One region of the Pseudomonas sp. SZ40 genome, then DNA from elsewhere that is predicted to be linked to it. Evidence: riboswitches for the same ligand, from Rfam matches in the RefSeq annotation. Region 1 holds a riboswitch; each other region holds the start of a gene.
What was found. A riboswitch is a leader RNA that binds a small molecule or an ion and turns the genes downstream of it on or off. The one in region 1 is predicted to bind cobalamin.
Positions count from the first base shown of each region.

Region 2: another riboswitch for cobalamin. It lies ahead of ACT9T4_RS03895 (ABC transporter substrate-binding protein); the one in region 1 lies ahead of cobO (cob(I)yrinic acid a,c-diamide adenosyltransferase).
Region 3: another riboswitch for cobalamin. It lies ahead of ACT9T4_RS07675 (CbtB domain-containing protein); the one in region 1 lies ahead of cobO (cob(I)yrinic acid a,c-diamide adenosyltransferase).

Region 1 is NZ_JBQWIF010000030.1:40,977-45,456, reverse strand. Features, by position in the region: gene ACT9T4_RS20330 (NAD-dependent deacylase) at 1-730, shown strand, start outside; gene ACT9T4_RS20325 (C40 family peptidase) at 785-1,417, shown strand; gene ACT9T4_RS20320 (C40 family peptidase) at 1,554-2,081, shown strand; cobalamin riboswitch at 2,215-2,446, shown strand; gene cobO (cob(I)yrinic acid a,c-diamide adenosyltransferase) at 2,593-3,219, shown strand; gene ACT9T4_RS20310 (cobyrinic acid a,c-diamide synthase CobB) at 3,216-4,480, shown strand, end outside.
Region 2 is NZ_JBQWIF010000003.1:20,126-24,605, reverse strand. Features, by position in the region: gene ACT9T4_RS03900 (FecCD family ABC transporter permease) at 1-285, opposite strand, end outside; gene ACT9T4_RS03895 (ABC transporter substrate-binding protein) at 282-1,298, opposite strand; cobalamin riboswitch at 1,474-1,669, opposite strand; gene ACT9T4_RS03890 (type B 50S ribosomal protein L31) at 1,950-2,210, shown strand; gene ykgO (type B 50S ribosomal protein L36) at 2,207-2,362, shown strand; gene ACT9T4_RS03880 (DUF971 domain-containing protein) at 2,835-3,128, opposite strand; gene ACT9T4_RS03875 (HEAT repeat domain-containing protein) at 3,125-4,105, opposite strand; gene ACT9T4_RS03870 (ABC transporter ATP-binding protein) at 4,102-4,480, opposite strand, start outside.
Region 3 is NZ_JBQWIF010000006.1:133,749-138,228, reverse strand. Features, by position in the region: gene ACT9T4_RS07700 (PAS domain-containing sensor histidine kinase) at 1-69, shown strand, start outside; gene ACT9T4_RS07695 (hypothetical protein) at 71-385, shown strand; gene cobM (precorrin-4 C(11)-methyltransferase) at 348-1,121, opposite strand; gene ACT9T4_RS07685 (cobalamin biosynthesis protein) at 1,249-1,656, opposite strand; gene ACT9T4_RS07680 (CbtA family protein) at 1,653-2,372, opposite strand; gene ACT9T4_RS07675 (CbtB domain-containing protein) at 2,383-2,568, opposite strand; cobalamin riboswitch at 2,669-2,870, opposite strand; cobalamin riboswitch at 2,989-3,172, shown strand; gene cobW (cobalamin biosynthesis protein CobW) at 3,269-4,318, shown strand; gene cobN (cobaltochelatase subunit CobN) at 4,392-4,480, shown strand, end outside.

The DNA of each region.
Region 1 (4,480 bases):
GATCCTGATCATTACCGGAGCGGGCTTGTCTGCCGACTCCGGGTTGCCTACCTATCGTGGCCTCGGTGGTCTGTACAACGGCCATACCGAAGAGGGCGTGCCGATCGAAGTGGCGCTGTCAGGCGAGATGCTGCGTCGCGACCCGGCGCTGTGCTGGAAGTACCTGGCACAGCTCGGCACCGCCTGCCTGGCCGCCCAGCCGAATGCGGGTCACAAGGCGATTGCCGACTTGCAGGCCTTGAAGCCCGAGTGCTGGGTACTCACCCAGAATATCGACGGTTACCATCGTCTGGCAGGCAGCCCGGCGCAGCGGTTGATCGAAATTCATGGTGAGTTGGCGCCCCTGCACTGCCAGCAATGCGCTGGCGTGGATGAGCGGCTCGCCGAGCATCTGCTGCAGCCGTTGCCCCCGCTGTGCGGCAATTGCGGTGGCGTACTGCGTCCGCCGGTGACGCTGTTCGGCGAGATGTTGCCGGAAGACGCCGTCGGTCGCCTTTATGCGCAGTTGGAGAAGGGTTTCGATCTGGTGATCAGCGTCGGCACCAGTGCCAGCTTTCCTTATATAGTCGAGCCGCTGCTGCGCACACGACAGGCGGGCGGGGTGACGGTGGAGGTCAATTTGTCGCAGAGCGAGGTCAGCGATCTGGTTGACTTCAGGCTGGAAGAAAGGGCCTTAGATGTTTTTCCGGAACTACTGAGTCACATCGTTACTCATAATATTTGCAAATGATCCCGTTAGTGGGCATAGTCGCGGCTGTTCATTTTTCACGCCACGGTCGTGCCCATGCGCAAACGCTTCGCACCCCTCGTGCCTCTCGCACTTACGATGGTTCTCGCCGCCTGCGCTAACCATGCTCCACAATCCCAGATCGATGCCCCGGCCCAGGCTTCTCTGCCTGCCAGGCCAGTGGTTGCAGCGCCTGTTCTGGATCGCAACGATGTCGTCGAAGACGATGCGGTTGCCGACTTCGCCGACCACGCACCTTACGAGCTGCCACAACTGGCGGACAGCGTCCTCGAAAAAGGCCTCTCGCTGATCGGCACCCGTTACCGTTTCGGTGGCAATTCGGTGAAAACCGGTTTCGACTGCAGTGGTTTCATCGGCTATCTGTTCCGTGAAGAGCTGGGCATGGAACTGCCGCGTTCGACGCGTGAAATGATCAACATCGACGCTCCGCTGGTCGAGCGCAAGGCCCTGGAGCCGGGTGATTTGGTGTTCTTCAGCACCAACGGTCGCGGTCGTGTCAGCCATGCCGGCATCTATCTGGGCGATGATCAGTTCATCCATTCCTCCAGCAGCCGCAGCGGTGGGGTGCGTATCGACAGCCTGGACGATCGCTACTGGAAGCGCACGTTCATCGAGGCCAAGCGCGTCCTGGCTCTGGCGCCGACCGAGCACCTGGCGTCCCAGCACTGAGGCCTGAATGCCCGATCTGTCCGGATCGGGCAACATCTTGATAGTTTTCAAGCGACTGCAGCATAAAGCTAAAGCTTGCACTGCAGTTGTGAACGGGGCAGAGTAGGGCGCATTCAGGCTCCAGGATCGTCCGTCCATGACTGCCACCATCCGCATCGCCTTCCTGCTGCTCGCTGCACTGCTCAGTGCATGTTCCAGTCGCGCCCCCGTACCCGCTCCGCAGCCTGTGGTGATCGCGCCCGCTCCTGGCAATTATCAGGGCGGCGCCGACGACGTGCTGTTCCGTGCCCTGGGGCTCGTCGGTACGCCATACCGCTACGGCGGCAACACACCGGCCAGTGGTTTCGACTGCAGTGGGCTGATCGGCTATGTGTACCGTGATGCCGCAGGCATCCAGTTGCCTCGCTCCACCCGGGAGCTGATCAGCATGCGCGCCCCAGTGGTTGGCCGCGACGCCCTGCGCAGTGGCGATCTGGTGTTCTTCGCCACCAACGGTGGCCGGCAGGTCAGTCATGCCGGTATCTACGTCGGCGAAGGGCGCTTCGTGCATGCACCTTCTTCGGGCGGCACCGTGCGTCTGGACAGTCTCGGCAACAGCTATTGGCAGCGCACCTATATCGAAGCGAAGCGGGTGTTTCCGGTCGAGCTGGCCAGCCATCCCTGAGCGCCAGGCCAGCGTCCGCTGCAGCTCGGCCATGCTCCTTTGAGACCGCCCTGGGACCCTGCGTGGGTCTGGCTCGCCTGCCAGGGAGGCGGATTCTGAGTCTTCGATTGACGCTGAGGCGGCCAATCCTTACCCTTCGCGGCTTGCTTCAGGTGTCCCCGGTTTCGGCCGGGGGTGAAACTGGGAAGTCGGTGCGCCGCTGTTTCAACAGGCAGGCAAGGCCGACGCTGCCCCCGCAACGGTAAACGAGTCCAACCACGCTTCTCGCCACTGTATCGTCGATACGGGAAGGTCGCGTCGGTGTCCGCATTCTGCTGAGTGCGGTGCTCGCAAGCCCGGAGACCGGCCTGTCGCTTTTCCAGGTTTGCGCGGTGGGCGCGGCCGGTGCGCGGCCGACCCGGTCAGCTCCTGCCTGCTCCTGTGTGATTCCTTCATCGTCTGGCCTGAACCCGGTTTCCTGCCCGACCGTTTCACTGGCGTGTGCCGCGCGGCCTCGCGCAAAGGAGATCCCATGACCCCATCCCCAAGCCGAGAATCAGCAGAGCGCGACGCGCGGCACAACGCCCGCATGGCGCGCAAGAAAGCCCTGATGGACGAAAAGATCGCCCAGGCTCAGGACGAGTACGGCCTGCTGCTGGTGCACAGCGGCAATGGCAAGGGCAAGAGCAGCTCGGCCTTTGGCATGGTCGCCCGCGCGCTGGGGCATGGTCTCAAGGTCGGCGTGGTGCAGTTCATCAAGGGCGGCATGGCCACCGGTGAGGAGCACTTTTTCCGCCGCTTTCCCGATGAAGTCAGCTACCACGTGATGGGCGAGGGCTACACTTGGGACACCCAGGATCGTCAGCGGGACATCGAGAAGGCCGTTCAGGCCTGGGAGGTCGCCCGGCAACTGCTGAACGACCCGCAGATCGCTCTGGTGGTACTGGACGAGCTGAACATCGCCCTCAAGCACGGTTACCTGGACGTGGATGTGGTGCTGCGTGACATCGAGTCGCGCCCCGAGCTGCAGCACGTAGTGGCTACCGGCCGTGGCGCGCCACCGGCGCTGCTAGAGGCCGCGGATACCGTTACCGAAATGACGCTCGTGAAGCATGCCTTCAAGTCCGGCGTGAAAGCACAGAAAGGCGTGGAGTTTTGAGCGTTACAGCGTCTGTATCCGATGCGGGTGAGCGCGCGTCGCGCCACTGTCCGGCACTGTTGATCGCTGCGCCGGCCTCGGGGCAGGGCAAGACCACCGTCACTGCGGCCCTGGCACGCCTGCACACCCGGCAGGGCAAGCGGGTGCGGGTGTTCAAGTGCGGGCCTGACTTTCTCGATCCTATGATCCTCTCCCGTGCCAGCGGCCACCCGGTTTATCAGCTGGATCTGTGGATGGTTGGCGAGGCCGAGAGCCGCCGCCTGCTGTGGGAAGCCGCTGGCGAGGCGGACCTGATCCTCATCGAAGGTGTGATGGGGCTGTTCGACGGCTCGCCATCCGCAGCCGACCTGGCCCGCCGCTTCGGGGTTCCGGTGCTGGGGGTGATCGATGGCTCCGCCATGGCGCAGACCTTCGGGGCACTGGCCGTCGGCCTGGCCAGCTATCAGCCGGATCTGCCGTTCTCCGGTGTGCTCGGCAATCGCGTCAATCCCGGGCGCCATAACGATCTGATCCGCGACAGCCTGCCAGCCTCGATCCGCTGGTACGGCTCTTTGCCGCGTAGCGCCGCGATCGAATTGCCGAGCCGCCACCTGGGCCTGGTGCAGGCCGCCGAGCTCGCCGACCTCGATGTGCGTCTGGATACCGCTGCCGATGCTCTGGCACAGACCGCAACGGTTACCCTGCCGCCACCAGTGACCTTCGCTGCGCCGTCGATTGCAGCGCCATTGCCGCTGCTGGAGGGCGTGCGCATCGGCGTGGCCCGCGACGCATCCTTCGCGTTCACCTATCAGGCCAATCTCGATCTGCTGGAGCGAATGGGCGCGGCCCTGACGTTCTTCAGTCCGCTGGCAGATCAGAGCCTGCCCGAGGTGGACAGCCTTTATCTGCCCGGCGGCTACCCGGAGCTGCATCTGCAGGCGCTGGCCACCAACCGTTCGATGATCGAGGCCATCACCGCCCATCAGCGAGCTGGCAAGCCGATTCTCGCCGAGTGCGGTGGCATGCTCTACCTGCTCGACACACTGAGCGACGCGGCAGGCGAACGGGCGGAGCTGGCCGGCTTGGTGCCTGGCCATGCCCAGATGCAGAAGCGCCTGGTCGCCCTCGCGCTGCAGGCGGTCACGTTGCCCGAAGGGCTGTTGCGCGGTCACAGCTATCATCATTCGCGGCTCGAATCCGAGCTGCAGCCGCTGGCTCGCGGCGAGTGCCCCAATGACAAGCCGGTCAGCGAGGCGGTGTTTCGTCTCGGCCGGCTCACCGC
Region 2 (4,480 bases), on a different contig from region 1:
CAGCGGATTGCGCAACAGCGCCTGCAGCACCACACCGGAAACCGCCAACCCGGCGCCGCAGCAGGCGGCCACCAGGGCCCGGGTCAGGCGGTAGTTCCAGACGATTCCCTCGTCGATCGGATCGAGCACGAAGCCCGCCCCGAACAGTTTGTTGGCCAGCACCTGAAAGACCACCGACAACGGGATGCGGGTTTCACCCAGCGCCACACCGACGACCACCGCCACGGCCAGCAACAGCAGGCAGACGATGGTCAGCAGGAACAGGCGGGAGCCACGGGCAATCATTTCTGCAGATCGAACCCGTCAACGGCCTTGGCCAGGGTTTCGATGCCGGTGATCATGCGCAGCGAAGCCTGCATGCCGTCGGCATCGAGAATCACGATGCGGCCGTTCTTCACCGCATCCATGTGCTTGGCGACCGGATCATTACGCAGGAACTCGAGTTTCTTCTCCACGTCGTCAGCCGGGAAACGGCGGCGATCCATGCGCGCAAGCACCAGCACGGTCGGGTTGGCCTTGGCCAGGGTTTCCCAGCCGACGGTTGGCCACTCTTCGCTGGACTCGACCACGTTTTGCAGCCCCAGCGACTTCATCATGTAATCGGCAACGCCTTTCTGACCGGCCATGTAGGGGTCGAGATCCAGGTCGGCGCTGGAGAACCAGAACGCGGCGGAGATCTGCTTCGCCTGGCGCTGCTCGGCATTTGCAACCGCCTTGCCGAGTCGCTCCTGCAGGCTGCCGACCAGCTTGTCGCCCTCAGCCTGCACGTCGAATATCTGCGCCAGCTGCTGAATGCTCTTGTACAGGCTGTCGATCTGGAACGGCTGCAGGCGAGTACCGTCGGCACCTACCAGATTGTCCTTGCCCTCGCAGTCGGACGGCATGATGTAGGTCGGAATCTTCAGCGCGTGAAACTGCTCACGGGTGCCGACCACGCCCTGCTTGCCCACCATCCACTCGAACTGCACGGCCACCAGCCCGGGGCGCTTGTTGATCACCGACTCGAAGCTCGGGTCGTTATCGGCCAGGCGCTCGACCTTGGCATTCTGCGCCTCGAACTCGGGCAGCACGTTGCTGAACCACAGCGAGGTACCCACCAGACGGTCGCCAAGCCCGAGGGAATAGAGAATTTCGGTGCCGGCCTGACCGATGGTCACGGCGCTCTTCGGCGCAGCGGCGAAGCTCAGCTCATGGCCGCAGTTCTCGAGGGTCAGGGGGTAACGAGTCGGGGTGGCGGCCAGCGCCATCGAAGACAGGCCAAGGGTGGCGGCCAGAACGGCAAAACGAGACACGGTCATGCGGGTGATCTCCCAATCAACAGATACGCATAAATGGCAGTGCGCAGGCTGGAGAACACATCACGCCAAGCGGCCATGGCCGCACCTGTCCATGAGGAAGGTGATTACGGATGCCCCCTCCCGGACACCCCGCCGGCTGGTTCGATTGCAGTGTCCAAACACAGCTGGATTGCAGCTGATCGGACCGACGCCGGCAGGTCTCCTGACTGGTACGTCGCGGCAGCGCTGTGGCCTTCCCGGGGTCGCCCCCAGTGACACGAATGCAGCGCTGCTCGGTACCTACAGTTGCGGGGGCAGTTCCGTTTGGCCATTAGAAATGGCGACGGATTCCCTATTAATTCCTCGCGGAAACCGGCGGGCGGCATCTTAAACGATTAGGTCGCTGCCCTGCAGCGCTTCGCTGCAGTTTCTGCGCATTCATCTCGACATACCGAAGCCGTTGCAGCACCTGTGCGGCTAATGCTGGCGGCCATTATTGTTACAATATAACAATTTAGCAAGTCGAGTTGAGTGCTCGCTTCAGCTCCTGATCGAAAGATCCATGGAGCCGATCGACACCGTGGTGGAAAAATTCGGATTCGGGCTTGAAATGAGAACCAAAATCAACAAGACTTGATATTGTTACCTTATAACGTATTTATTGGAGTGCTCATGAAACCTGGTATCCACCCCGACTACCGCCCCGTGCTGTTTCACGATGTCTCGGCCGACACCTATTGGCTGATCGGTTCCACCGTCAGCACCGACAAGACCCGCGAGCACAGCGACGGCAACACCTATCCCTACGTCACGCTCGATATCTCCAGCGCGTCGCACCCGATCTACACCGGCCAGCAGCGCCAGACGGCAAGCGAAGGTCGGGTGGCCGGCTTCAACAAACGCTTCGCCGGTTTCGCAGGAGCCCGCTCATGAAAGTCGTCGCCTCGCTGAAACAGGCCAAACTGCGCCACCGCGATTGCCAGATCGTCAAGCGCCGGGGTCGCATCTACGTGATCTGCAAGACCGAACCACGCTTCAAGTGCGTGCAAGGCCGGCCCAAACCGCAGCGCAAGAACAAGGGCTAAGCGCCTGCATCAGCCTCTCGGCGCGGCGCGTTCACAGCCGTCTCTCCAGGTCTGTGGCGCGACAACCATTCGCCCGCAAGCGGGCTCCTACAGTATCGAGGCGCCTGCAAAATCGTTGGGGTGAAGCCATTCCGGTAGGAGCGCCGCCCTCGGCGCGAATGCGATGCTAGCCGTTCTCTGCATCCGCGCCGTACCCACCATTCGCCGCGGCACGGTCCGACGGCATCGGGGCGCCTGCGAAATCGTTGGGGTGAAGCCATGCCGGTAGGAGCGCCGCCCTCGGCGCGAATGCGATGGTAGCCATTCTCTGCATCCGCGCCGTACCCACCATTCGCCGCGTGGCACGGTCCGACAGCATCGGGGCGCCTGCGAAAATGGGTGTTCGACGCCATTTTCTGGTCGCCGCGGGGCGATTTCGCTCATTCCGCGGCTGACGCCGTGACGAGCAGGCCATGCGACAAGCCCGGTCAACTCAACCTGCCACCTCCCCCAGTTCACGCAAATAGCTCCAGGGGTAGATGCCGCGGTCGTGGCCATCGTCGAACACCAATTGCAGCCCATAGCCCTGTGCGTGAACTGCCGTGATGCGGACGCCATCCGCTACCACGTCGATGCGCTGCGCCAGCCGAGCCGCCCGGCATTTCGAGCACGGACACCCGGCACGCAGGCGCCCGTGGGCAAGCACCTGTACCTGCCCTTGCCCCCAATCCACGCTCAATGTCGCTTGCGTGGCACTGTTACGTATTGCGACGGGTACCTGGTTCATGACTTTTGCAGTCGCAACTGGCCGATGGCGATACGCACCGCCTTGCGCACTTCCGGGTCGGCATCGTGCTCGACGGCCAGCAATGCGGGCAGTGCCTGAGCGTCGCCCAGCTCGCCAAGCGCCAGCGCGGACTCCTTGCGCAGGTTGCTGATGGCGTGCCCGAGCAGTTCCACCAGCGCCTCAAGGGCCGCGGCGAATCGCAGGCGGCCGAGCGAGCGCACCGCACGCAGCCGCACCTGCCAGTAGCTGTCGCTCAGCGCCTCCAGCAGCGCAGGGCCGGCACCCGCGTGGCCAACTTTGCCGAGGGTGGTGGCGGCCTCTTCACGCACCTGCCATTCGCGATCCTTGAGCGCCGTCTGCAGGGCTGGCAGCACGCTGTCGTCGCTGGCCAGCCCCAGCGCACCGGTGGCGGCACGGCGTACTTCGGTATCGGTATCGTCGCTGGCCAGGCGCGCCAGTTGCGGCAGCGCATCGGACTGTTTCAACCAGCCGAGGATACCTACCGCTTCACGGCGCACGAAGGCATCGCTGTCCTGCAGCGCGGCGACGGCGGTGGGTACGCTGTCGATCAGCCGCAACTCGCGCAGGGCTCGCAAGGCACTGGCCCGCACGAACGGGTCGGCATGCCTGGCCCAGGGCAGCACCACGCGACCGGCGTCGGCGGTTTTCAACTCGCTGAGGCTCTGGGCTGCGGCGCCGCGCACGCGGGCGTCGGCATCGGTCAGGGCAGCGCACAGGCCATTTACCACTTCGGGATCCTCCCAGGCCTCCAGCAGGCGAGCCGCCTCGGCGCGCACGTCGGCAGACGCGTCCTGGGTCAGGGCATGGGTCAGCCAGGGCAAGGCGTCCGGCTCCTCCAGGTCGGCCAGTTCGATCAGGGCGATGCGGCGCACGCCGGCGTCCTCATCTTGCAGGCGTGGCAGCAGGTCGAGAATGTCAGGGTTATCGGTGCTTACATAGGTGCTCAGGTCGGTCATAGGGCAACTCGCAATGGCGGATGTTCGGTGGGCAGCCCGAGCGGGGTCAGGCGTGGCAGCTCGCGACCTTCTTCATGGCGCAGCAGCTCCAGGCAGTGGCGCTTGAGCTGCACGAATTCCGGGCTGGTCAACAGGCCAGCATGCCGCGGACGGCGAAAGTCCAGGCGCAGGTCTTCGATGAAACGTCCCGGCCGCGGACTCATCACCAAGATGCGATCGGCCAGGAACAGGGCTTCGTCGATATCGTGGGTGACGAACACCACGGTGGTGCGCACCCTGCCCCAGATATCCAGCAGCAACTCCTGCATCTTGCTGCGGGTCTGCGCGTCCAGCGCGCCGAAGGGTTCGTCCATCAACAGCAGGCGTGGACGGTTG
Region 3 (4,480 bases), on a different contig from region 1:
AAGCTCAGCGTGAGCAATCAGGAGGGTGGCGCCTGCTTCCGTATCGAGCTGCCGGTGGTCGTCACCTGACATGAGCGACTGGGTGGATGCGTTGTACCGCTGTTGCGACGGCGTGCTGAGTGGCGATCAGGCGCTGATCGGGCAACTGCGCGGGGCCGGCTTCGACTGCCGTGAGGGCTGCTGGAGTTTCCGTCTGCCCGCGCTGCATGCCTGGCTGATCGATCAAACGGCCACCCGTAACGAGCCTGATTACCCGAGCTTCCTGCAGCGCCTGTACGCCAGCGATCTCAACGCTCGTCTCGCCCGCCAGGGCGCGCAGATCGTCATCGCCGACAATCGCGGCAAGGTCAGCGAGAGTCTGTATCGTCTGCAACGCCTGCCCTGAACAGGTGGCGATGGCGCTCGTTGTACAGCGCCGAGTCGGCGAAGTCGTCGGCGCCCAGCACCCTGCCGACCAGAATCAGCGCGGTGCGACGAAAGCCCTTGGCGCTGACCTTGGCCTCGATATCGGCGAGGGTGCCGAGCACCCAGTCCTGATCCGGCCAGCTGGCGCGATGCACCACCGCGATCGGGCAACTGGCCCCATAGTGAGGCAACAGGTCGCCGACGATCTTCGGCAGATGCTGAACACCCAGGTGGATCGCCATGGTCGCACCGTGCCGCGCCAGATCGTGCAACTGCTCGCCTTCGGGCATCGGTGATTTGCTGGCATAGCGGGTGAGGATCACCGTCTGGGAAACCGCCGGCAGCGTCAGCTCGCTTTCCAGCAGTGCGGCGCAGGCTGCCGTGGCCGTGACGCCGGGGATGATCTCGAAGGGAATGCTCAGGGCGCGCAGGTGACGAATCTGCTCACCGATGGCGCCGTACAGAGATGGGTCTCCCGAATGCACCCGTGCCACGTCCTCGCCGCGTGCATGAGCCGCCTGCAGCAGGGCGACGATTTCATCGAGATGCAATTCGGCGGTGTTCACCACCAGGCTGGCCTGATGGCCGTCGAGCAGCGCTTCCGGCACCAGGGAGCCGGCGTAGAGAATTACCGGGCAGGAGCGAATCAGGCGCTGGCCCTTCACGGTGATCAGTTCGGGGTCGCCGGGGCCGGCGCCGATGAAGTAGACGGTCATGCGAATCCTGGGTGTAGGGTGGAAGAGGCTTTTCTCCTCCACCGTGTTGTTCGGCTTATCCGGTCACTCGGCGGGGGATCGCCATCCGGCGGATCGAGAAAGCGTGGACTACGCGTCCCGATCCACCCTACGGATCGCTGCGGGCAACGGCCAGTGTGGCGTTAGCGCTCTTGCGCTTGGTTATCCACAGGCGAGCGGGGCGATTGCTCAAGCGCTCGACCAAGGCCAGGGCGCTGGCTTCGGCAACGCTCGGGCTGCCAGTGACATGCAGGGCGATGGCCGAGGTCTGGCTCAGGCGCTCATGGTAACCCGTCAGCGCATCGGTGGGCAGGAAGCTGATGGGCAGGCCCAGATGCTCGGCCAACTGCAGCAACCCGGGCTCGTCAGCCTTGTGGTCGCTGCTGGCCAGGGCCGTCAGCTCGGCAGTGCTCGAGCCATGCTCGGCCAGCGTATCGTCGAGCAAGGCCAGCAGCTCGCTCAGCGAACACCCGCGCCGGCAACCCAGGCCGGCGACGAGGGTCGAGCGCTCGTTCATTCTGCGTGTCGAGTGCGGCCATGGAACCAGGCGGCAGCCAGCCCCAGAGCAGCCCAGAACGCAGCGTTGGTGAGCAGCGAGGCAAGGATGAATTCGTGCTCCAGCGCTTCGGGTGCCAGGCTTTCATGCACCTCAGGCTGCGGTGCGCCGATCACATGGGGCAGCGCCAGAATCACCAGGCCAAGTATGCGCAGCAGCCAGTTGTTGCCAAATGCCAGCAGCGCCAGCCCGGCCGCGGTCGAAGCTGCGGTACCGATCCACCAGTACTGGCGCAGCAGCAATTCGGCCGCAGCGGTACCTGGCAGCTCCGGCGGCAAGCCGCTCGAGGGCGCCAGCACGAAGGTGGCGAAACCGGCCAGGCCCCAGAGCAGGCCCTGCCAGGTTCTCTCGGGGGCGCGCAGGGTGAACAGGCCGGCGAGCATCAGCGCGAAGCCCACACCTACCACCAGGTTGCTCAAGCCTGTGGATAACAGCCGTTGCCAGCCATCTTCCGGTGCCCATGCTTCACCGTCATGGCTGTGAGCGCCAGCGGCGCCATGATCGTGAGCAGCGCTTGCGGTGTCGTGGTTGTGTTCGATGCTGGCCGCGGGCTCGGCGACTTCGAACGTCTCGGCATGCAGGATCAGCGGGGTTATCCACAGGCTCTGCAGCACGGTCAGCACGATGGCAGCGAGCAGGCCGGCGAAGCCTGCGGTCTGGGCGATGCGCTTGATCATCCTGGCGTCCTCAGTGGCACGGGAACGCGGCGCTATGCCGGGTATCGTGGGCCGCATTGTGCAAGGCTTCGACGTGGGAGAAGCCGGCGAAGAAGATCAGCACGGCGCCCAGCGCGCAGCTGCCAACGGCAAGCAGAATACGCTGTGACAGGGGAAGTGCAGGTGCGCTGGAGTGCGAGATGGCGCTGCTGGACATGGTCGTGAACCTTCACTATGAGGTGAACGGCACAGCAGGGACGCAGCGAGCCCGCCCGCATAACGGGCAGTTATCGGCGCGTGCCCGCCCACCGCGGGTTGCCAAACAGAGGATTCAGGCCGGTCTCCGGGCTCACGATGATCACTGGGCAGTGATGAGGATCGGCCTTCCCATGCTTTCGCACAGTGGCCACGACGATCCTGACATTCGCTTACCGTTGCGGGGGCAGCGCCGGACTCTAACCGGCTTCCCGTTTCACCTCACGCACGGCGGCGTGAGACACCTGAAACAACCGCGCAAGAACACCACGAAGCGGCAAGTGCGTCAATATGTTGCAGATTCAGGCTCTGTGGACGTTTCAGCACGACCGCGCTGAAACGTCCACGGACCCTAGCGATTGACCGTGTCGCAGGCTCTGCGTAGCCTTGTGCTCTTCGAGGTTCTCCATCGATAGGTATGGAGCTAAGAGGGAACACGGCAAGCCGTGGCTGCCCCCGCAACTGTAAGCAGCGAGCGCATCGCCAATCGCCACTGGGAAACCGGGAAGGCCGGCTACGCGCCATGACCTGTGAGCCAGGAGACCTGCCTCGATAACGCTTTCGACAACCGGGCGGGGTGATCCGGTGATGCCTTCGCCAGCCTCGGCTGGCGCCTGCCATCCTATTGCCCGCTCGCCGTTCATTCAGACGCAGGGCCAATCATGAAAACGCTCGCCAAACTACCCGTCACCATCGTCACCGGCTTCCTCGGTGCTGGTAAGACCACCTTGCTGCGGCACATGCTTGAAAACGCCGAGGGCCGTCGCATTGCGGTGATCGTCAACGAGTTCGGCGAACTGGGTATCGACGGTGAGATCCTCAAGCAATGCACCATCGGCTGCACCGAGGAAGAAGCCAACGGTCGGGTTTTCGAACTGGCCAACGGCTGTCTGTGCTGCACCGTGCAGGAAGAGTTCTTCCCGGTGATGCGCGAACTGGTGGAGCGTCGCGGCGACCTCGACCATATCCTGATCGAAACCAGCGGCCTGGCCCTGCCCAAGCCACTGGTCCAGGCCTTCAACTGGCCGGAAATCCGCAACGCCTGCACCGTCGATGCGGTGATCACCGTGGTCGACAGCCCGGCGGTGGCTGCCGGCACCTTCGCTGCCTTCCCCGATCAGGTCGATGCCCAGCGCAAGCTCGACCCCAACCTCGATCATGAGTCGCCCCTGCACGAACTGTTCGCCGACCAACTGGCGAGCGCCGATCTGGTGATCCTCAACAAGGCCGATCTGCTCGATGCCGAGACCCTGGCAGCGGTGCGCGCCGAAGTCGGCGAAGAGCTGCCGCCAGCGGTCAAGGTGGTGGAGGCCCATGGCGGTTCGTTGCCGCTCAATGTGCTGCTGGGCCTGAACAGCGAGACCGAGTTGCACATTGAAGGCCGCAAGACTCACCACGACAATGAAGACGAAGACCACGATCACGACGAGTTCGACTCGTTCCACGTGGAACTACCGGAAGCCGATGAAGCCCGCCTGCTGGCCGCGCTGAAGGATGTGGTCGGCAAACATGGCATCCTGCGCATCAAGGGCTTCGTCGCCGTGCCGAACAAACCCATGCGTCTGCTTCTGCAAGGGGTCGGCCTGCGTTTCGACAAGCATTTCGACCGCGCCTGGAAGGCCGATGAAGCGCGGGTTACCCGCCTGATCGTGATCGGCCAGGAGCTCGACCACACGGCCATCGCGGCTGAGCTGAAAGCGGCGCTGGTATAACCATGATCGCCCGCAAGCGGGCTCCTGCGGTTCGCGTAGGAGCCCGCTTGCGGGCGATGCCTTAGGCGAGAATATGCACCTCCTGCGCACCCAGCCCGGCCAGTCGCTGCCGGCCGACAGCATCGCCGACCTCGGCCAGACCCCCGCCGAGCTGGTGGTGCT